DNA from 4 places in the Mesorhizobium sp. P2_E9 genome. Region 2 is predicted to be linked to each of the others. Evidence: predicted binding sites of a transcription regulator. Region 2 holds the regulator's gene; each other region holds the start of a gene.

Region 1 (5,272 bases), on a different contig from region 2:
CCGGTATCTGTTCTCGGTCGGCTCCAACGCCGAGGCCTCGCGCCTGTCCGGCGTCAACGTCCAGCGCACCATCTACATGGCCTATACGCTGTCCGGTCTGTGTGCGGCCTTCGTCGGCGTGCTGCTTGCCGCCCGCATCGGCATCGGCAACCCGACCCAGGCAGAGGGCTGGGAGTTGCAAGCGATCGCCTCGTCGGTCATCGGCGGCACCTCATTGTTCGGCGCCGTCGGCTCAGTGCACGGCCCGCTGCTCGGCGCCTTCATTCTGGCCACCATCAACAACGGCGCCAACCTGCTCAACGTCAACTCGTTCTGGCAGCGCATCATCACCGGCGCGCTGATTATCATCATCGTCTACTTCGACGGGCTGCGCCGCCGCGGCAAGTAGCCCACCTCAATCGATCGCCGGTCCGCCAGAAGTGACGGGCCGGCGATTTCATTAGAGACTGGATTGAAGCATGAAAGCCGTCGTCTGCCGCTCGCCCGGCGAGCTTGTCCTGGAAGACCGCCCGGCGCCTGGCGCCCCGCCCGCCGGCTGGGCGCTGGTCGCGGTCAGCCATGTCGGCATCTGTGGCACCGACTACCACATCTTCGAGGGCAAGCACCCGTTCCTGGCCTATCCCCGCATCATGGGCCATGAAGTGTCGGGGACGATCGTCGAGACCGGTGAAGGTGTCGACCTTGCCGTTGGCGAGCCGGTCGTCATCAACCCCTATCTCTCCTGCGGTAAGTGCATCGCTTGCCGGCACGGCAAGCCGAATTGCTGCGTCAGGATCGAGGTGCTCGGCGTCCACCGTGACGGCGCCATGTGCGAACGCATCCTGGTGCCTGCGCAAAATCTCTATCCGGCAAACGGCCTGTCGTTGGCCGACGCCGCCGCCGTCGAATTCCTCGCCATCGGCGCGCATGCCGTGCGGCGCGCGCGGGGTGAGCCCGGTGCCCGCACGCTGGTCATCGGCGCCGGCCCGATCGGCCTCGGCACCGCCATCTTCGCCCGCATAGCCGGGCTCGACGTGACGCTGCTCGACATGAGCAGTGAAAGGCTGGCCTTCGCCGAAAACGAACTTGGCTTCCGGACCCTTGACGGATCACGCGGCGCGGTACCCGATCTGGTCAGGGAGGCGACATCAGGCGAAGGCTTCGACGTAGTGTTCGATGCCACCGGCAACACCCAATCGGTGCAGTCGGCCTTCGCTCATGTCGCGCATGGCGGGACACTGGTGCTGGTCAGCGTCGTCAAGGACGACATCGTCTTTTCCGACCCCGAATTCCACAAACGCGAAATGACACTGATCGGCAGCCGCAATGCGCTGCATGCCGACTTCGACCATGTCGCCGCCTCGATCCGCAATGGCGCCGTGCCTTTGGCCAAGCTCGTCACCCACCGCACATCGCTTGCCGATACGCCGCGCGATCTCGCCCGCTGGGCGCATGAGAAATCCGGCCTGATCAAGGCCGTGATCGAGGTGGGGTAGCCGGCCGCCGCCGACTCACAGCGCCGACAATTTGAGCTCCACCCGTTCCGCCGGGAAGCGCGATTCCGAAAACTGGATCGGCTGGCCATCCGGCGTCACGTTGACGGCGACCGTGACCAGCACGATGGCGCCAGGCTGCAGATCGAGTGCGGCAAGGTCAGCCGCATCGGCGTGGCGCGCCGACAGCACGGTCGATTGCCGGAGATAATCGTCTATGCCGAAGCGGGCCAGCGACGCGGTGATCGAGCCGGTGTCAGCCATCGCCTTGTCGATGCCGGTAAAGCGCCTGGCATCGAACCATCCGGCAGCGCGCGACACCGGCCGTCCATCGGCTTCGCCGCGTGTCTCCAACCTGATAACCTCGGCTCCTCTGGCCAGGCCAAGCCCCTCGGCAACACGCTGGCTGGCCGGCTCGACGGACGAGGAGAGCAGCACGATATGCCGTTCCGACGTTTGCCCTTGCAGACCGGTCGAGAACCGTGTGCGTGCGCCGATCGGATAGGACAGCCGCTTGCGTGACAGCACGAAGGTGCCGCGTCCCTGCTCGGCCCGCAGCACCCCTTCCTGCACAAGCGCCGATATGGCGCTGCGCACCGTGTGACGGTTGACGCCATAGCGCTCGGCCAGCGCCACCTCAGGCGGCAGTGCGGCATTCTCGGCGAAATCGCCGGTGGCGATCGCCTGCAGAATACTGTCTGCGATCTGCCGCCACAGCGAAACGCCGCTGCACCGCTCGATGCTGTCGGCCGCCATCTGCCCAATCATAACTTCCCCCCGCCTTCTATCGCTTGTCATCCACCCGTCATGGACTCGCGTTAGGTAATATGTATAATTTGTATAGTTGTCTATATCAATAGACAAATTCAGCAAAGAGGAATGCTGCCGATGCGAGGACAGGAAGCCCGCGACCAAGCCGAACGCAAGGCCGCCATGGCGACGCTGGCGCAATCGAGCGGCGACGACGTCGTCCGGCTCTGGAACGAGGCCGGCCTGCCTTCGCAAGCCGAACTGCTGCGCGGCCCCGAGACTGGCCTGGTGACGCTGCGCGGCCGCATCGGCGGCGGCGGCGCGCCCTTCAATGTCGGCGAGGCGACCGTCACCCGCGCCACCGTCCGTCTGCCGTCCGGACAGGTCGGCCATTGCTACGCGCTCGGCCGCGACAAGCAGAAGGCGAAGCTGGCGGCGATAGCCGACGCGCTCTGGCAGGACCCTGCCCGCCGCGCCGAGGTCGAGACCAGGCTGATCGCGCCTTTGAGGTTGGCCTTGACGACCGCCCAGGAAAAACGCCGCGCCGAGACGGCGGCAACGAAGGTGGATTTCTTCACCATGGTTCGCGGAGAAGACTGATGGATATTGCTGCGCAATCGATCGAGGGCGGCTTCGCCGATCCGGTGTTCAACGCCCAGACCGTTTTCCGCGCCGTCATGGACGCGATGGCGCGGCCGGGCAGCGTACAGCCCTTGCCGACCTTGGCCCGCCCGCCGGCGCCGTTCTCGGCAACCGCCGGCGCCGTGGCGCTGGCGCTGTGCGACAACGACACGCCGCTCTGGCTCGACCCGGCCCTGCACACCTCCGCCGCGATCGGCTCCTGGCTTGGTTTCCACACCGGCGCGCCGCTGGCCAACACGCCTGCCGACGCGCATTTCGCCTTCGTCGCCACGCCGGCCGAGATGATGTCGCTCGACGGCTTTTCGCAGGGAACGCAGGATTACCCCGACCGCTCGACCACGCTGATCCTGCAGGTCAGCGACCTCACCTCAGGCGCTCCACTGCTGCTCGAAGGTCCCGGTATCGAAACCAGCGCCACGATCGCGCCCGCGCAGATGCCGCGCCATTTCATCGAGCAGTGGAAGCAGAATACCAAGCGCTTTCCGCGCGGCGTCGACATCATCCTCGTCACCGCTGAAGGCATAGCCTGCCTGCCGCGCACGTCGCGCATCAAGACGATGGAGGCTTGAAGATGTATGTCGCGGTAAAAGGCGGCGAGGCCGCAATCGCCAACGCCCACAGCCTGCTCGCCGACCGTCGGCGCGGCGACCGTTCAGTACCGGCGCTGCGCCTCGACCAGATCGTCGAGCAGCTGGCGCTCGGCGTCGACCGGGTGATGAGCGAAGGCTCGCTCTATGACCGGGAACTCGCAGCATTGGCAATCGTCCAGGCGCGCGGTGACATGATCGAGGCGATCTTCCTGGTGCGCGCCTACCGCACCACGCTGCCGCGCTTCGGCTACAGCAAGGCCATCGACACCAGCACGATGCGGGTCGAGCGGCGTGTCTCGGCAACCTACAAGGATCTGCCCGGTGGTCAGTTGCTTGGTCCGACCTTCGACTACACCCACCGGCTGCTCGATCCCGAACTTGCCGCCGGCGCCGATGTCGCCGAACCCTTGCGGCGCGAGACGGAAGCGCAAGCCATGCCGCGCGTCTCGGCGATCCTTGCCCGCGAAGGCCTGATCGAACCCGATGGTGAGATGCCGCAGGACCATGTCCCCGGCGACATCACCCGCGAGCCGCTGGAATTCCCGATGGCGCGCGACATCCGACTGCAGGCGCTGTCGCGCGGCGATGAAGGTTTTCTCTTGGCGCTCGGCTATTCCACGCAGCGCGGCTATGCCCGCAACCATCCCTTCGTCGGCGAGATCCGCATCGGCGAGGTCGAGCTGGAATTGGACGTTCCCGAACTGCCCTTCGCGGCACCGCTCGGCACGGTCCGGGTCACCGAATGCCAGATGGTCAATCAGTTCAAGGGCTCGGCCAAGGCGCCGCCGCAGTTCACCCGCGGCTACGGCCTGGTCTTCGGCCAGAGCGAGCGCAAGGCGATGGCCATGGCGCTCTGCGACCGGGCGCTGCGTGCCTCCGAACTCGGCGAGGACATTGTCGCCGCGGCCCAGGACGAGGAGTTCGTCATCTCGCACTCCGACAACGTCCAGGCGACCGGCTTCGTCGAGCATTTGAAGCTGCCGCACTATGTTGACTTCCAGGCCGAACTCGACCTCGTGCGCCGTATGCGCGCCGAGTACGAAGCCCGCGAAAACCCGGCGAAGATCGAAGAGAAGCGGGAGGCCGCGGAATGATCGAAGGCCTGTCCCACATGACCTTCATCGTCCGCGATCTAGACCGGATGACCGAGATCCTGACCGGAGTTTTCGACGCGCGCGAAGTCTATGCCAGCGACGCCATGCAGTTCTCGCTGTCGCGCGAAAAATTCTTCCTGATCGGCGACATCTGGATCGCCATCATGCAAGGCGAGGCGCTGCCGGAGCGCAGCTACAACCACATCGCCTTCAAGATCGATGACGCCGATTTCGACCGCTACGCCGAGCGCGTCGGCAAGCTAGGCCTCGACATGCGCCCGCCGCGTCCGCGCGTCGAGGGCGAAGGCCGCTCGATCTATTTCTATGACGACGACAACCACATGTTCGAACTGCACACCGGCACGCTCACCGAGCGGCTGGCGCGCTATGCCAAGGGAGTTGAGGTCGCATCATGACCGACATCGCCACCTACAACTTCGCCTATCTCGACGAACAGACCAAGCGGATGATCCGCCGGGCGATCCTCAAGGGCATCGCCATTCCCGGCTACCAGGTGCCCTTTGCCTCGCGCGAAATGCCGATGCCCTATGGCTGGGGCACCGGCGGCGTCCAGGTCACCGCCTCGATCATCGGCCCGGACGATGTGCTGAAAGTGATCGACCAGGGCGCCGACGACACCACCAATGCGGTCTCCATCCGCGCCTTCTTCAAGAAGGTCGCCAATGTCGCGGTGACGACCGATACCGCCAGCGCCTCAATCATC
Region 2 (5,272 bases):
CCGACACGGTCTGGGTGCCGAGAGCGATGCGGTTCAGCGCGGCATGGTCGCCGTCCTGGCCCGACACCGGCACTGTGCCGGCGAGACCCTGTGCCGTCAGCGCCGCGACGACGCCACCGGCGGTGCCGTCATTGGCGGCGACGACGGCGTCGACCTTGTTGTCGTTGGCGGTCAGGAACTGTTCCATGTTCTTCTGGGCGTTGGCGGGCAGCCAGCCGTCCGTATAGGCCTCGCCGACATTCTTGATCTTGCCGCTGTCGATGGCCGCCTTGAGCACTTCCATCGAGCCCGAGAACAGGAAGTCGGCATTCGGATCGGCGCCCGAGCCCTTAATGAAGACGTAGTTGCCTTCCGGCTTGGCCTTGAACACCGCAGCCGCCTGCAAGCGGCCAACTTCCTTGTTGTCGAAGGTCAGGTAGAAGACGTCCTTGTTCTCGATCAGGCGGTCATAGCCGACGACCGGAATGCCTTCGTCCAGCGCCTTCTGCACGGCCGGGCCGATGGCCGAGGCATCCTGCGCCAGGATGATCAGCGAATTGGCGCCCTGCGAGATCAGGCTCTCGACATCGGTAAGCTGCTTGCCGGGATTGGACTGCGCATCGGCGGAGATGTACTTGTCGCCGGCGGCCTCGATCGCCTTCTTCATGGCGGCTTCGTCGGTCTTCCAGCGCTCTTCCTGGAAGTTGGACCAAGAAACGCCGATGACCTTGTCCTTCGCCTGCGCGACCGACACAAGCGTCAGCGACATGGCGACACCCGCCAGGATGGCGGCTGTGAATCTCTTCATGATATTCCTCCCTGCGCCGCGTATGGCGCGACCAAACTGGCCCTAAGGCCGGCACAAAGGCTCTATTTTTTCGAGCCTCGAAAAAACACTGATCGAACACCGGAACGCTGTCAACAACGATTCTGATGGATTTTGATGTCCTTGTGAATTTTTTTCGAGCCTCGGAATAAATAAATGACAGGACGGGCCGCTTCTGCCAGTATTTGACCGTGTCGTCGGCAGCGTTCGAGGGGCCGGAGGAACCGCGGCGACCGGGAGGATGTGGGAAAACATGTCGGTCGGAATCCGCCACGACGATCTGCGCCGGCGCAACCGCGCCATGGTGATTGCGGCCGTGCGCCGGGCCGGTCGGCCCTCGCGCACCGAGATTGCCGCGACCACCGGCCTCAGCCACTCGACCATATCGGCGATCTCTTCCGACCTGATCGGCGAAGGCATCCTGGCCGAAGGCAAGCCGAGCGAGGCCGGCGCGCTCAAGCGCGGCCGGCCGCAGGTCGGCCTCGGCCTCAATCCGGAGGCCGCGGCTGTCATGACCGTGGTGCTGTCGCTGAATTTCCTCTCCGTCGCCGTCATCGACTATGCCGGCCAGGTCGTATCGGAGGAACAGCGCCGGCTGGACACGCTGACCATGTCGCGCGAGGCGCTGATCGGCGAATGCGTCGCCATCGTGCGGCGGCGCCTCGATGATCCCGATATCGACGTGCGCAGCGTCGCCCGCATCGCGCTGGCGATCCAGGGCATCACCGACACCGAGGCCCGGGCGATGCTCTGGTCTCCGATCACGCCGCAGACCAACATCGCCTTCGCCGACATACTCGAGGCCGAGTTCGGTATCCCCGCCACCATGGAAAACGACTGCAACATGATGGCGGTGGCGCTGCGCTGGCGCGATCCCGAGCGCTACCGCGACGACTTCATCGCCATCCTTCTGTCGCACGGCATCGGCATGGGCCTGGTGCTGAAGGGCGAGCTGTTCACGGGCACCCATTCCTCGGGCGGCGAGTTCGGTCACATGATCCATCGGCCCGGCGGCGCGCTTTGCCGTTGCGGACGCCGCGGCTGCGTCGAGGCCTATGCCGGCAACTATGCCATCTGGCGCAACGCCAGGCAGCTCAGTGAGGACACCGAGCCAGTGGCCGATGTCAGCGACGCGCAGATGCGGGCGCTGGCCGCGACGGCACGCGAACGCGACGGGCCTGAGCGCGAAGCCTACCGCAAGGCCGGCGAGGCACTGGGTTATGGGCTCGGCAGCCTGTTCGCGCTGATCGATCCCGCGCCCGTCGCCATGGTCGGCGTCAGTGCCGCCGCCTTCGACCTGATCGAGCCGGCACTGCGCGAAGCGATCGCGCAGACCGCCGGCGGTCAGCACTCGAAATCGATTTCCTTCGACACCGAGCCGAACGAACTGCCTCTGATCCGCGAAGGCTGCGCCATGCGCGCGCTGACCTTCGTCGACCAGGAGATTTTCGCACCGGGCGTGCAGGCGAGAGCTGGCACCGGAAAGAACGTTGCCTGAATCAGGTCCCGCTCAATCTTCCCTGATCGCGTAGCCCGCCCCGCGAATGGTGCGGATGACGTCCGGCATACGGCCATTGTTGACCGCCTTCCGCAACCGGCCGACGTGCACGTCCACCGTGCGCTCGTCGATGTAGATCGTCTCGCCCCAGACATTGTCGAGCAACTGGCTGCGCGAGAACACGCGGCCGGGATGACGCATCATGAATTCGAGCAGGCGGAACTCGGTCGGCCCGAGCCGGATCTCGCTCTTCTTGCGATAGACCCGGTGCGATTCACGGTCGAGCACGATGTCGCCGACCTTGAGCACACTGGACAGAACTTCCGGCTTGGCGCGGCGCAGCAGCGCCTTGACGCGAGCCATGAATTCCGGCGTCGAGAACGGCTTGACCAGATAGTCGTCGGCACCGGTCGAGAGCCCACGTACGCGGTCGCTTTCTTCGCCCCGCGCGGTCAGCATGATGATCGGCAGCCGCTCGGTCTCGGGCCGCATCCGCAGGCGGCGACAGAGTTCGATGCCGGACACCGCCGGCACCATCCAGTCGAGCACCAGAAGGTCGGGCACGTTCTCCTGCAGGCGGATCTCAGCCTCGTCGCCGCGCGGCACCACCTCCACCTGGTAGCCTTCGGATTCAAGATTGTAACGGAGCAGCACCCCCAGCGGCTCCTCATCCTCCACCACCATAATGCGTGGCGCGATCATCGATTGGTCACCTCTTGCGTCAGGCCGCTGGCGCCGACATCGCCGTTTCATCCTGCTTGGGACGATTGGCGGGCAACTGCGTGCCGGTCAGGACATAGTAGGCGTTTTCGGCGATGTTGGTCACGTGGTCGCCGATGCGTTCGAGATTCTTGGCGCAGAACAACAGATGCGTGCACGCCGTGATGTTGCGCGGATCCTCCATCATGTAGGTCAGCAGTTCGCGAAAGACGGAGGTGTATTTGACGTCGATGCGTTCGTCGTCGGCGCGCAGCTTCGCCAGGGCAGCGGCATCGCGCGCCGCATACTCCTCGATCACGCCCTGCACCTGGATCAGCACCAGCTGTGCCATGGCGTCGATGGAATGCGACAGGTCGCGCGGCGTGGCGCTGAGACCGACGGTGCCGACACGCTTGGCTATGTTCTTGGCAAGGTCGCCAATGCGCTCGAGGTCGCCGGCCATGCGGATCGAGCCGACGACATGGCGCAGATCGTCGGCCATCGGCTGGCGCTTGGCGATCAGCGTGATGGCGCGGTCGTCGAGTTCGCGCTGGCGCGCATCCATGATGGCATCGTCGGAGACCACACGCTGTGCCAGCGCGTTGTCGGAATTCAGCAGCGCCTTGGTGGCGCCGCCGACCATCGAGCCGGCGAGGTCGCCCATATCGCTGATCAGCCTGCTGATCTGTCCGAGATCCTCGTCGAAGGCTGCGACTGTGTGTTCGGCCATGATCCTGGTCCTCGTATGCGTGCGATCAGCCGAAGCGGCCGGTGATGTAGTCTTGCGTGCGCTTCTCGCGAGGCGACGTAAAGATCTTCTCGGTTTTGTCGAACTCGACCAGTTCGCCCAGATACATGAAGGCGGTCTGCTTCGAGACGCGCGCCGCCTGCTGCATGTTGTGGGTGACGATGACGATCGTGTAGTCGGCCTGCAACTCGTCGATCAGTTCCTCGATCTTGGCGGTCGACAGCGGGTCAAGCGCCGAGGCCGGCTCGTCGAGCAGGATGACTTCCGGCTTCACCGCCACCGTGCGGGCGATGCACAGCCGCTGCTGCTGGCCGCCTGACAGGCTGAGGCCGCTGGCATTGAGCTTGTCCTTGACCTCGTTCCACAGGGCTGCGCGCTTCAGCGCCTGCTCGACGCGGCCGTCCATCTCGGCCCTGCTGATCTTCTCATAGAGCCTGACGCCGAAGGCGATGTTCTCATAGATCGACATCGGGAACGGCGTCGGCTTCTGGAACACCATGCCGATCTTGGTGCGCAGCAGGTTGAGATCCTGCGAACGGTCGAGAACGTTCTGACCGTCGAGCAGCACCTGGCCCTCGGCGGTCTGCTTGGGATAGAGCTCGTAGATGCGGTTGAAGACGCGCAGCAGCGTCGACTTTCCGCAGCCCGACGGCCCGATGAAGGCGGTGACGCTGCGCTCGGGCAGCGACAGCGTGATATCCTTCAGCGCCTTCGACTGGCCGTAGTAGAAGTTGAGGTTCTTGACCTCGATCTTTACCTTGGCGGCCGCCTCGGCGGCGATCGTCATGTCTGGAGACAACATCTGGCTCATTTGTCCTCTCTGCGTCCGGTCAGGCTGCGCGCAACGATGCTTAGAGCGAGAACCGTCAATGTGATGATGAGTGCGCCAGTCCAGGCCAGCTGCTGCCATTCCTCGTAAGGGCTGAGAGCGAACTGGAAGATGGTCACAGGCAGGCTGGCCATCGGCGCGTTGAGATTGCTCGACCAGAACTGGTTGTTCAGCGCCGTGAAAAGAAGCGGTGCCGTCTCGCCGGAGATGCGGGCGATGGCCAGCAATATGCCGGTGACAATGCCGGACATCGCGGCGCGGTAGGCAACCGACTTGATGACCACCCAGCGCGGCGCACCGATCGCGGTGCCGGCTTCGCGCAACGCGTTGGGCACCAGGTTCAGCATGTCTTCGGTGGTGCGCACGACGACCGGGATGACCAGGATGGCAAGCGCGACGGCGCCGGCGATCGCCGAGAAATGCCCCATCGGCCGCACCATCAGCTCATAGACGAACAGGCCGATGATGATCGACGGCGCCGACAGAAGGATGTCGTTGATGAAGCGCACCACGGTGGTGAGCTTCGAGAAGCGGCCGTATTCAGCCATGTAGGTGCCGGCCAGCACACCGATCGGCGTGCCGACGATGATGCCGATGATGGTCATCACGATGCTGCCATAGATGGCGTTGAGCAGACCGCCGGCATCGCCGGGCGGCGGCGTCATTTCCGTGAAGACCGCAAGATTGACACCG
Region 3 (5,272 bases), on a different contig from region 2:
AGGCGGAGATCGCCACCGGGACGTACACCTTCCGTGGCAGCCTGGTCGACCCGGGCGCGATCCGCAACACCGCGCTGCTCACCGTCGAAGGCGGGCGCGACGATATCTGCGCACTCGGACAGACCTCGGCCGCGCATGAATTGTGCCGGTCACTGCGTCCGCATCTCAAACGCCATCACCTGCAGGCCAATGTAGGCCACTATGGCGTCTTCAACGGCAAACGCTGGGAGCGCGAAATTTATCCGGTCGTGCGCAATCTCATCCTGTCGATGGAATAGCTTTTCGCCCCTTGGCGCGTGGCCCTTTCGAGAGGCTGACGCATGCCGCAAATCCAACCAATCTTTTGCGCTGACAAGATCAGCGTGACCTGGCTATTATGGCGGCACGGCCGGAGGCGGCCGGCAGCCCGCACCTCGCCAGAGGTATGGCGAACGCCTCCAGAGGATGCTTCCTGACCCGTTTCACCGTCGGGCGAAGGCGTCGGCAATGCGGGCACTGACGAAGACTTCGCCGTGACCCGAGGAAACGGACATGCTTGCCTATCGTGATGCCAAGACCATGGCGAAAGCCATGCGGGAGGCGCTTGCCGCCCGCGACCTGACGATCAGCCACAGCGAGGCTCTGGAGATCGTCGCGCGCCAGTTCGGACTGGCGACCTGGAACATCCTGTCGGCGAAAATCGATGCGCCGGCGGCCCGGCAGGAACCGATCATCTTCGAACGGACGGCGCCGATCGTGCGCATCTTCGACGTCGCCAAGGCGCACGAATTCTACCTCGGCTACCTTGGCTTCGCCGTGGACTGGGAGCACCGCTACGGCGACAACTTCCCGCTTTATACGTAGGTCTCACGCGGCAACCTTGTCCTGCATTTGTCCGAACATGCCGGCGACGCGACGCCGGGCGGCAACATGGTTGTGTACATGAAAGGCATCCGCGACTTTCACAAAGAGCTTGTGGCCAAGGACTACCGCTACATGAAGCCTGGTTTGGAACAGGAGGATGGACGGCTGACGGTCCAGGTCATCGACCCGTTCAGCAACCACATCCGCTTCATGGAACTCACCGAATAGCCTGATATTGCGTCTGCTTCGGCGGCCACCAGTGGCTACCCCAGCGCGTCGCTACGCAACATTCCGGACGTCACTTGGCGACGTTGTCAGGACGTGTCTGCATCGTGAGGAATACCGCTTGCGGATTGCAATCGGTTTGCTACAAGAAAACCGATTGCAGACATAATTGGTTAGGAGGCCTTCCATGTCCAAACTTCGCGTCAACGCATTCACCTTGTCGCTCGACGGCTATGGCGCTGGTCCAGATCAGGATCTGCAAAATCCGCTCGGCGTCGGCGGCCAATCCTTGCACAAGTGGTTTGTCGACACCCGCACCTTCCGCAAGATGGTGCTCGGACAAGACGGCGGCACCACCGACACCAACGAAGCGTTCGCGGCGCGCAGCTTCGAGAATGTCGGCGCCTGGATCCTTGGCCGCAACATGTTCGGGCCGATCCGCGGCGAATGGCCTGACGACAGCTGGAAAGGCTGGTGGGGCGACAACCCGCCCTACCATGTGCCGGTTTTCGTGCTGACGCACCACGAGCGGGCGCCGATCACGATGGAAGGTGGCACGACCTTTTATTTCGTGACCGACGGCATCCATTCGGCGCTCGAGCAGGCGAAGGCGGCGGCCGGCGACAAGGATGTGCGGGTCGGCGGCGGCGTCGCCACGATCCGCCAGTATTTGCAGGAAAAGCTGATGGACGAGATGCATCTGGCAATCTCGCCGGTGTTGCTTGGCAAGGGTGAGAACCTTTTTGCCGGCCTGGATATGTTGAAGCTTGGCTATCAATGCACCGAGCAGGTGGCGACGGCGCTCGCCACGCATGTGGTGATCAAGCGGGGTTAGCCACTTTCTCCCCGTTCTACGGGGAGTTGAGGAGCGATCCGCGAAGCGGACGAAAAGCCAATCGCTTGGCTTTTCGAGTGACGAACGCCCGGCAGGGCAATGAGGGGCGGCGCTGAGGTTTGGAAGATTTGCGCTGCCGACGGCACCGCCAATAGCAAATGGCAACACCCGCGCATCGGTTCGACCGCGTTCAATTGTCAAGGTCGGCGCTACCCCTCATCCGCCCGTCGGGCACCTTCCCCCGTAAACGGGGAGAAGGGAGCTAACTTCAATACTTTTCCGGCACGTAAAGCTCGCGCGGCAGCGTCTGGCGTTCGTATTCGGGGTTGAAGACACGCTCCGGCAAGGTGATCTCCTCGTGCGGCACCTCTTCATACGGCATCTGCTTGAGCAGATGATCGATGCAGTTCAGCCGCGCACGCTTCTTGTCGTTGCCCTCGACGATGAACCAGGGCGCTTCGGGAATGTTGGTACGGGCGAAGGTCTCTTCCTTGGCCTTGGTGTACTGCTCCCAGCGAACGCGCGACTGCAAATCCATGGGCGACAGCTTCCACTGCTTCATCGGGTCGTGGATGCGCATCAGGAAGCGCATCTGCTGTTCCTCATCGGTGATCGAGAACCAGTATTTCACCACGGTGATGCCCGAGCGCACCAGCATGCGCTCGAACTCCGGCACGTCGCGGAAAAATTCCTCGACCTGACCGCCATCGGCAAATCCCATCACCCGTTCGACGCCGGAGCGGTTGTACCAGGAGCGGTCGAACAGCACGATCTCGCCACCCGCCGGCAGATGCGGCACATAGCGCTGGAAATACCATTGCGACTTCTCGCGTTCGGTCGGCGCCGGAAGTGCCACGACGCGAGCGATGCGCGGGTTAAGGCGCTGGGTGATGCGCTTGATGACGCCACCCTTGCCGGCGGAGTCGCGGCCCTCGAAAATCACCACCAGCTTCTTCTTGTGATAGGCGACCCAGGACTGCAGCTTGATCAATTCGGACTGCAGGCTGATCAGGTCGCGAAAATACTGCATGCGGTCGATCGAAGGCGGATGCGCGTTCTTGTAGATCTTGGCGATCTCCATCGACAGCGCCGGCTCCGACATTTCGAGCTCATAATCTTCGTCGAGCGTGTCGGCGAGTTCGGCTTCGAGCCAGTCCTTGGCGGGAGAATTCTGTCTCAGCTCGGTCATATCGGTCGCTCCGCGTGCAAGCCTGTCGGTTCATGTCCGGCACCCCAAACTGCTGGCCCGAGGCCTGGAATGGAAACACCTTAGCCGAATTCAATATAGGCCGGCAGTGACGGTTTTATTGCAGCCTGAGCGCGATTGCCGTCACCGCCAATCCCGCGAGGTACGATCGATCCGTCGTCCTGGCATGGCGACAAGGCGACCAAATTGTCCTACAAATGCCTGGTCGCATTCCGGGCTGCCCTTTGGCGGCGCCCCAATTCAACACAATCGCGAGGACTGACATGGAATACCGTACGCTCGGCCGTTCCGGCCTGAAGGTTTCGACACTGACCCTGGGCACCATGACCTTCGGTGGCACCGGGCCCTTCGCCGCGGTCGGCAACAGCGATCTTACCGAAGCCAAGCGGATGATCGACATGTGTATCGACGCCGGCATCAATCTCATCGACACCGCCAATGTCTATTCGAACGGCCTGTCGGAGGAGATCATCGGCGAGGCGCTTGGCGGCAAGCGCAAGAACGACGTGCTGATCGCCTCCAAGGCGCGCATGCGGATCGGCAGCGGGCCTAACGACGAAGGCCTGTCGCGCCACCATCTGATCCGCGAATGCGAAAAGAGCCTGAAGCGACTGAAGACCGACGTCATCGACATCTATTTCGTCCACCAATGGGACGGCCTTACCCCGGTCGAGGAAACGGTCGCCGCGCTCGACACTTTGGTCAGCCAGGGCAAGGTGCGCTATATCGGCTGCTCCAACTGGTCCGGCTGGCAAGTGATGAAGGCGCTCGCGATCAGCGACAGCCGCCACCAGCAGCGCTTCGTCACCCAGCAGATCCACTACACGTTGGAGGCCCGCGAGGCCGAGTATGAGCTGCTGCCGATCTCGGTCGACCAGGGACTGGGCGTGCTGGTCTGGAGCCCGCTCGCCGGCGGCTTGCTGTCGGGCAAATACCACCGCGACAGCCCGACCGCACGGCAGCTCGCCGGCTGGTCCGAGCCGCCGATCCGCGACGAGGACCGGCTCTGGCAGATCGTCGATGTGCTGGTCGAGATCGGTAAGGCCCGGGGCGTGTCGGCGGCGCAGGTGGCGCTTGCCTGGCTGCTTGGCCGCCCCGCCGTCTCCTCGCTGGTGATCGGCGCCCGCAACGATGTCCAGCTCAAGGACAATCTCGCGGCGGCAAGCCTGGAGCTCAGCCATGAGGAACGCCAGCGCCTCGACGCGGTCAGCCGGCCGCCTTTGCTCTACCCCTATTGGCACCAACAATTGACGGCGAAGGCTCGCTTTGGTGCTGCCGATCTCGTGATTGACCGAAGCGGCGTATAGGTTTGACGAGAGGCCGGCGGGTCCAAGCTCGCCGGTCTCCACCTTTTGACGCCGGAATTGCTCATCCCATGATATAGCGCCAGACTTCGGCATCCGGCTTGATCTGGCCGCTCAGCACGAAATATTTGTAGAGCACCAGAAGCGAGATCGCCTGTTCGGCCTGTTCGTCGCCGAACATCCGGCAATAGCCATTCGCGGCCGCGATGATGCGCTCTGCCTTCGCCGGGTGCCGTTCGAAATAGGCCACATGTTCGGCGAGGTCGGAGAAATCGGCTTCGAGCGGCACATAGTGCACATTGGCTTCGAGTTGCCGCTCCGCGAACCAAGTCTCATATGTCGGCGGCGGCATCAGGCAGAGCGACTTCGAATTCAAGATCCATTTCAGGTTGGTCGCCACATCATTGCCCTCGAGCGAGACGATATAGCGATAGCGCTGGTGCTGGCTGATGCTGAGAAAGGGCTTGGCGTATTCGGCCGGCGCGTTCGGCTTGTGCGAACCGGCATCGCAGAACGGCAGGTCGCGCGCCGCTTGCAGAAACCGTGTCCTGATCGGATTGTTGAGGTCGCCGCGCCAGACCACAACCGGCAGCTTGTCCGCGAACGAGAGGGCGTCAGCCGGCATCTGGAAGTGACGGAACTTGTCGAGCTTCATGATGACGGCGTTCTCGTCGTCATCACGGATCGGCCGATCCTTGACGATCGTCGGCACCTTCGGCACATTCTTGACGTCGCCGAATTCGATGTCGATGAGCAATCCGGGATCGAAGTAGCGGGCGAATTCCTTCAGGTCGTAATAGTACATGGTCGGCGTGAAGGGCAGCTTGCTGATGCGAATGGCATTGGCGCTTGGCGCGA
Region 4 (5,272 bases), on a different contig from region 2:
TGCTGGATCATGAAGATGCGCACCAGGAACCCGGCCGCCGGCAGGATCAGGATCAGCCCCCACCAATGGCCGTAGGCATAGGCCGCCGAGGACAGTGCCCAGAGCGTGGCAAACGGAATGAGGGTGATGGCAAGTTCGATGGCGCTGCGTCGCCGATCCGGCTTCTTGTAGCGCGCCAGAATCTTTAGCCAGGCACGCCTGCTGTTGGCGGCCGCATCAGGGGAAATCATGTTCATCAGGAAGCATAGGCGGGGCTTGTGGCCACCGCAAGGCAACCATCACGCAAAATTACTGTGCGTAATTGTCGCGCGACAGGCGATCCCGGGCCGGTTCTCCAGAGTCCTGAGAGGCAGGGATGGCCCGGCCGGGCGCCACCTATTGACGCCCGCCGCCAAGGCTGTTGCTCTCCACCCGATCGAGATCGTCGAGCAACTCCCTGAAGCGATTGGGAATGTCGGCTTCGGCACGGAAAGCCGGCAAGGTGCGCAGAAAGCGCGTCATCGCCTCGGCGCCGAACTGGCGCCTGACTTCGGTGGCGAGCTTTTCTCCCTTTTCAGCCTTGTCGCGGGTCATCATTTCAAAATCCTTTGTCGGTTCCGAAACTCCTGCAGCAAGGGAATGGTTCCCAGATCACGCTTCTGTGGCAAGCCAAGCCGGCAAGTACGGTAAAATTTGAATTAAAATCGAAGGAGTGTCATTGGTCACCGTATCGGTCCTCCGAAGGTCCTCCCGGTGGCTTACCCCTTGATTTTTGGCCGCCAAACCTCGATATCGGGCACAAAATCCACACCATTCGAGATGACGGGAAACGGCGATGAGCGACCAGGCAAAAGACGAACGCGCCCCCAGTGAAGTCGAGGCGGCTGAGGCCAATGCCGAGCGCACGGAAGGCAGCATCGACGGCGACTATGAAGCGCTTGTGCGACTGCTGAAGGAAAATGAAGAGCTGAAGGACCGCGCGCTGCGCGTCGCGGCCGAGATGGAGAACCTGCGCCGCCGCACCGCGCGCGACGTCCACGACGCCCGCACCTATGCGGTTGCGAATTTCGCTCGCGACATGCTGTCGGTGTCGGACAATCTGCGCCGCGCGCTGGACGCTATACCCGCCGAGGCCAAGGCGTCGGGCGACGCCGGCTTCAAGGCGCTGATCGAAGGCGTCGACCTGACCGAGCGTGCCATGCTGTCGGCGCTGGAACGGCACGGGGTCAAGAAGCTTACTCCCGAAGGCGAGAAGTTCGACCCCAATTTCCACCAGGCGATGTTCGAAGTGCCCAATCCCGATGTCCCGGCCAACACGGTGGTTCAGGTCGTGCAGCCGGGCTATTCGATCGGCGAGCGGGTGCTTCGTCCGGCCATGGTCGGCGTCGCCAAGGGCGGCCCGAAGATTGCCGCCGAGGCGCCGGTCGAGCCGGGGCCTGTCAATGACGAGGCCGAGAAGGATGCGTAGCTAGGGATTAGGCAGTAGGGCAGTTGGGAGTAAGGCAGCCATATCAATCGCGCGGCTTCGTGCTATTCATATGCCCAACTCCTAATCCCTACTGCCTTATCCCCATGCACCCCATCGCCCTTCTCGACTATGCCGGCGTCGCCGTTTTTGCGGCGACCGGGGCGTTGGCTGCGTCGCGCAAGCAGCTCGACATTATCGGGTTCCTGTTCCTGGCCAGTGTCACCGGCATTGGCGGCGGCACATTTCGCGACCTCATCCTCAATGTGCCGGTCTTCTGGGTGGGAAACCGCGACTATGTGCTGATCTGCGCTGTTGTGGCGGTTCTGGTCTTCTTCACCGCGCACCGTGTCGAATCCCGCTATAAGCTGCTGCTGTGGCTCGACGCCATCGGGCTGGCCGCCTTTTCGGTGATGGGCGCGGCAAAGGGCCTGGCAATCACCGGTTCGCCGGTGGTTTCGATCATCACCGGCATGCTGACCGCGACTTTCGGCGGCATCTTGCGCGATCTGCTGGCCGGCGAGCCATCGGTGCTGCTGAGACCCGAGATCTACGTGACGGCGGCTCTGGCGGGCGCCGCCATCTTCACACTGGGCGACGTCGCCGGATTGCCGCAGATCATCTCGGGGTTGGCCGGCTTCGGCGTGGCACTCGCCGTGCGCGGCGGCGCGCTGCGTTTCGGCTGGACGTTTGCGTCCTACAAGAGCAGGCCGGGAAGGCGGCCGGAGGATATTCCGTAAGAGTGAGTAGGGAATAGTCAGTAGTCAGTAGTCAGTAGAGTGTCCGTGATGTCGCGGCATAGCACTCACTACTCACTACTCACTACTCACTACTCACGCCGCGAAACGCTGCGCTTCCCCGCCATAGTAGTTGACGTAGCGGGCACCGATCTCCTTGACCGGCATCACCACGAAGACGTCGACGGTCGAGAATTCGCGGTCGATGACGCAGCCGTCGCCGATGCGGGCGCCGACCCGCAGATAGCCCTTGACCAGAGGCGGCATCGCCGCGATCGCCGCCTTGGCATTGACCGCCTCGATCGGCATCAGATCCATGGAGCAGTACCGATCAGAAACCGCGCGCACGTCCCAGGCGGAGTTGGTACGGCAGTGATGGGCAAGATAGGTGAGCGCCTCCGCGTGAGCGGCCGGCACGGTGCCGTGAAAAGAGGCGCAGCCGGTCATCACGCCGATTTCGTAGTGGTTGATATAGGCCCAGATGCCTTGCCACAGCGCCTCGATGGTACGCTTCGAGCGGTATTGCGGCAAAACGCAGGAACGGCCGAGTTCGAGAAAACGCTGGCCGGGGTGACGGGCGATGAGCTTGGTCAGCTCGAACTCGCCTTCGGAATAGAAGCCGCCGGCGGTGGCCGCGATTTCTTGCCGCAGCAGGCGATAGGTACCGACGATACGGCGATGTTCGGGGCCTGAAAGCGTCGTATCCAGCACCAGAAGATGGTCGCAGAGCGGATCGAACCGATCGGCGTCGCGACGGTCCTGCGCCTGGAACAGGTCCTTCCTGGCACCAAGCTCGTCGTAAAATACGCGGTAGCGCACTTCCTGCGCGGCCGCGATCTCGGCCTCGTTGCGGGCGAGCCGCACTTCGAGATTGCCGATACGGCCGAGTGCTGCGCCTTTTATGACGGAATCGACGTTACGTCCGGCAAGCAAGGCGCTGCTGGCGTTTGGCCGAGTGTCACATTCCGGCATAACTGTATGCACGAGTGATTCTCCTTCGAGCCATCCCTCTTGGCACGGGGATACGGTGTAGGTGCAACAGGATTGTGACAGTACCGTGATACGGCGTCGCGGGCAATACTTCGTCGGCTGGCGAAAACGGTCAACCGGCTACGTTCGGTGAGGAAACATGAAGTGCGTCGCGTTTGCGCGAGCCCAGGCAACGCGCGTCAGGTCCTTGTTTTCATGCATGTCGTCGTCGCAAAAACGGAGTCACTTTTGCGCGAAATGCACTAGCCGCGCGCCGGAAAAAACCTGTTCAAGCGGCGACCTGGCCCTCGACGGCGCTGACAAGCGCATCGGGGTCGAGCGGCTTGGTGACGAAGCCGCTGGCGCCGTGGGCTAGCACCGTATGGCGGGTTTTTTCCTGGCTGTCGGCCGACAGCACCATGATCGGCACGGGCGCCGCCGATGTTTCCTCTTCATGGCGGCGGATCGCGGCAATGGCGTCCAACCCGTCCATGACCGGCATATGCAGGTCCATCAGCACCACGTCGAAGCGGTGCTTGTGTCCGGCGCTGGTGACGGCCTCGACGGCGGCCTTGCCATTGCCGACCACCTTGACGCGGTGCCCCGCCTTCAACAGCGTGGCGCGTGCCAGCATGGCATTGATGTCGTTGTCTTCGGCGATCAGCACGGACAGGCCCTGCTGGCGGTCGCTTGAGGCGCGAAGTGCCGGAGTGCGACGCTTTTCCGGCTGCGGCTGGGCAAGGGCCGGCGCATGGCTGGTTAAAAGGACACGCAAAAGTGTTCCCCCGCGCACCGGCCGGGCCAGGAAGGTCGCGTAGCCGCTGGCACGGAACTCGCCAAGCATGCCGCGGTCGGTCGGCGCGATCAGCGTGATGGCTTCGCAATCGGAAAAGCCGCTTTGGCGCAACCGCTTGAGCAGCCTGCCGTCACTCTCCTCCATGGCCGCGTCGACCAGAAGCGCGTCGCAGCCCTCGGCCAGGGGGGCGGCCTGCGCCACGGTGGTGGCGATACCGGCCGTGCCGCCATTGGCACGGATGGTGCGGGCGATGGCGTCGGCCTCGACGGCGTTCCTGGACAGGATCACCGCGCGCCTGCCGGCAAGCACGTTCTGCCGGCCCTGCGGCGCCTCGGTAGCTTCCGTAGCTGGGATTTCGAAGACGAATTCCGACCCCTGGCCAAGCCGACTGGAGACCGAAATCGTGCCGCCCATGGCAGCCACCAGGCGCCTGGAGATGGCAAGCCCCAGCCCCGCCCCGCCATGTGTGCGCGTCGAGGTGCCGTCGGCCTGCTCGAACTCTTCAAAGATGCGCTCCATGTCCTCGTCGCGCAGGCCGGGACCAGTGTCGGTGATGGTGAAGCAGATGCGGTCGGTGGTCTCGGTGCGGGCGCGCGCGATGCTGACCAGCACGCCGCCGCTGTCGGTGAACTTGATGGCGTTGCCGATGAGGTTGAGCAGCACCTGCCTGACCCGGCCTGGATCAGCGGTGATCAATTGCGGCACATCCGGTTCGACGTGGCAGCCGAGGCCAATATCCTTGGCGAAGGCGCGCGCGGCCAGCAATTCGATGATGTTGTCGGCGATCTCGCGCACCGACATCGGCTGCGGCTCCGGATCGAAGCGGCCGGCCTCGATCTTGGAATAGTCGAGCAGATCCTCGATCAAGGCGAGCAAGGCGCTGGCAGAGGTCGAGACGGCGCCAACATAGGTCTGCTGTTCCGGCGACAGGCTGGTGTCGGCCAATAGCCTGGCCATGCCCATGATGCCGTTCATCGGCGTGCGGATTTCATGGCTGACGGTGGCGAGGAAGCGCGACTTGGCCTGGCTTGCATATTCGGCCCGCTCGCGCGCGGTGATCAGCGAGGATTCAGCGCGCTTGCGGGCGGTGATGTCACGGGCGATGGCGCGATGCGAGGCCGCGCCGCTATCCTTGTCGCGCACCGACAGTTCGATCCAGGAGAACCAGCGCGAGCCGCTCGGCGTGCGGATGGCGACATCGGTGGAACTCAGGCACTCATGGTCGGAAAAGGCGGCGTCGGGCACGATGCCGACCTCGATGCCGAGTTCGGCAAGGGTCTTGCCGGCAAGGTCGCGCTGATCGGTTTCGACCAGATCGGCGAACAC

The links. The regulator PhoB, encoded in region 2, activates phosphate uptake and scavenging genes when phosphate is short. The targets are predictions, from matches to a motif close to TGTCATNNANCTGTCAT.
Region 1: the regulator PhoB is predicted to act here: its motif matches at 2,265-2,281, upstream of phnF (phosphonate metabolism transcriptional regulator PhnF).
Region 3: the regulator PhoB is predicted to act here: its motif matches at 3,199-3,215, upstream of ppk2 (polyphosphate kinase 2).
Region 4: the regulator PhoB is predicted to act here: its motif matches at 3,217-3,233, upstream of olsB (l-ornithine N(alpha)-acyltransferase).

What each region holds. Positions count from the first base shown of each region.
Region 1 is NZ_JBFUET010000021.1:125,734-131,005, reverse strand. It holds gene AC1D05_RS30910 (ABC transporter permease) at 1-388, shown strand, start outside; gene AC1D05_RS30905 (zinc-binding alcohol dehydrogenase family protein) at 459-1,475, shown strand; gene phnF (phosphonate metabolism transcriptional regulator PhnF) at 1,491-2,240, opposite strand; gene phnG (phosphonate C-P lyase system protein PhnG) at 2,361-2,822, shown strand; gene phnH (phosphonate C-P lyase system protein PhnH) at 2,822-3,433, shown strand; gene AC1D05_RS30885 (carbon-phosphorus lyase complex subunit) at 3,436-4,548, shown strand; gene fosX (FosX/FosE/FosI family fosfomycin resistance hydrolase) at 4,545-4,964, shown strand; gene AC1D05_RS30875 (alpha-D-ribose 1-methylphosphonate 5-phosphate C-P-lyase PhnJ) at 4,961-5,272, shown strand, end outside.
Region 2 is NZ_JBFUET010000005.1:298,986-304,257, forward strand. It holds gene xylF (D-xylose ABC transporter substrate-binding protein) at 1-787, opposite strand, end outside; gene AC1D05_RS11705 (ROK family protein) at 1,059-2,303, shown strand; gene phoB (phosphate regulon transcriptional regulator PhoB) at 2,316-3,005, opposite strand; gene phoU (phosphate signaling complex protein PhoU) at 3,025-3,732, opposite strand; gene pstB (phosphate ABC transporter ATP-binding protein PstB) at 3,758-4,561, opposite strand; gene pstA (phosphate ABC transporter permease PstA) at 4,558-5,272, opposite strand, start outside.
Region 3 is NZ_JBFUET010000001.1:300,037-305,308, reverse strand. It holds gene AC1D05_RS01545 (polyhydroxyalkanoate depolymerase) at 1-278, shown strand, start outside; partial or broken gene AC1D05_RS01540 (glyoxalase superfamily protein) at 532-1,071, shown strand; gene AC1D05_RS01535 (dihydrofolate reductase family protein) at 1,256-1,903, shown strand; gene ppk2 (polyphosphate kinase 2) at 2,172-3,092, opposite strand; gene AC1D05_RS01525 (aldo/keto reductase) at 3,374-4,417, shown strand; gene AC1D05_RS01520 (glycosyl transferase family 90) at 4,479-5,272, opposite strand, start outside.
Region 4 is NZ_JBFUET010000021.1:193,208-198,479, forward strand. It holds gene AC1D05_RS31165 (fatty acid desaturase) at 1-236, opposite strand, end outside; gene AC1D05_RS31170 (hypothetical protein) at 376-576, opposite strand; gene grpE (nucleotide exchange factor GrpE) at 815-1,447, shown strand; gene AC1D05_RS31180 (trimeric intracellular cation channel family protein) at 1,552-2,184, shown strand; gene olsB (l-ornithine N(alpha)-acyltransferase) at 2,278-3,153, opposite strand; gene AC1D05_RS31190 (ATP-binding protein) at 3,440-5,272, opposite strand, start outside.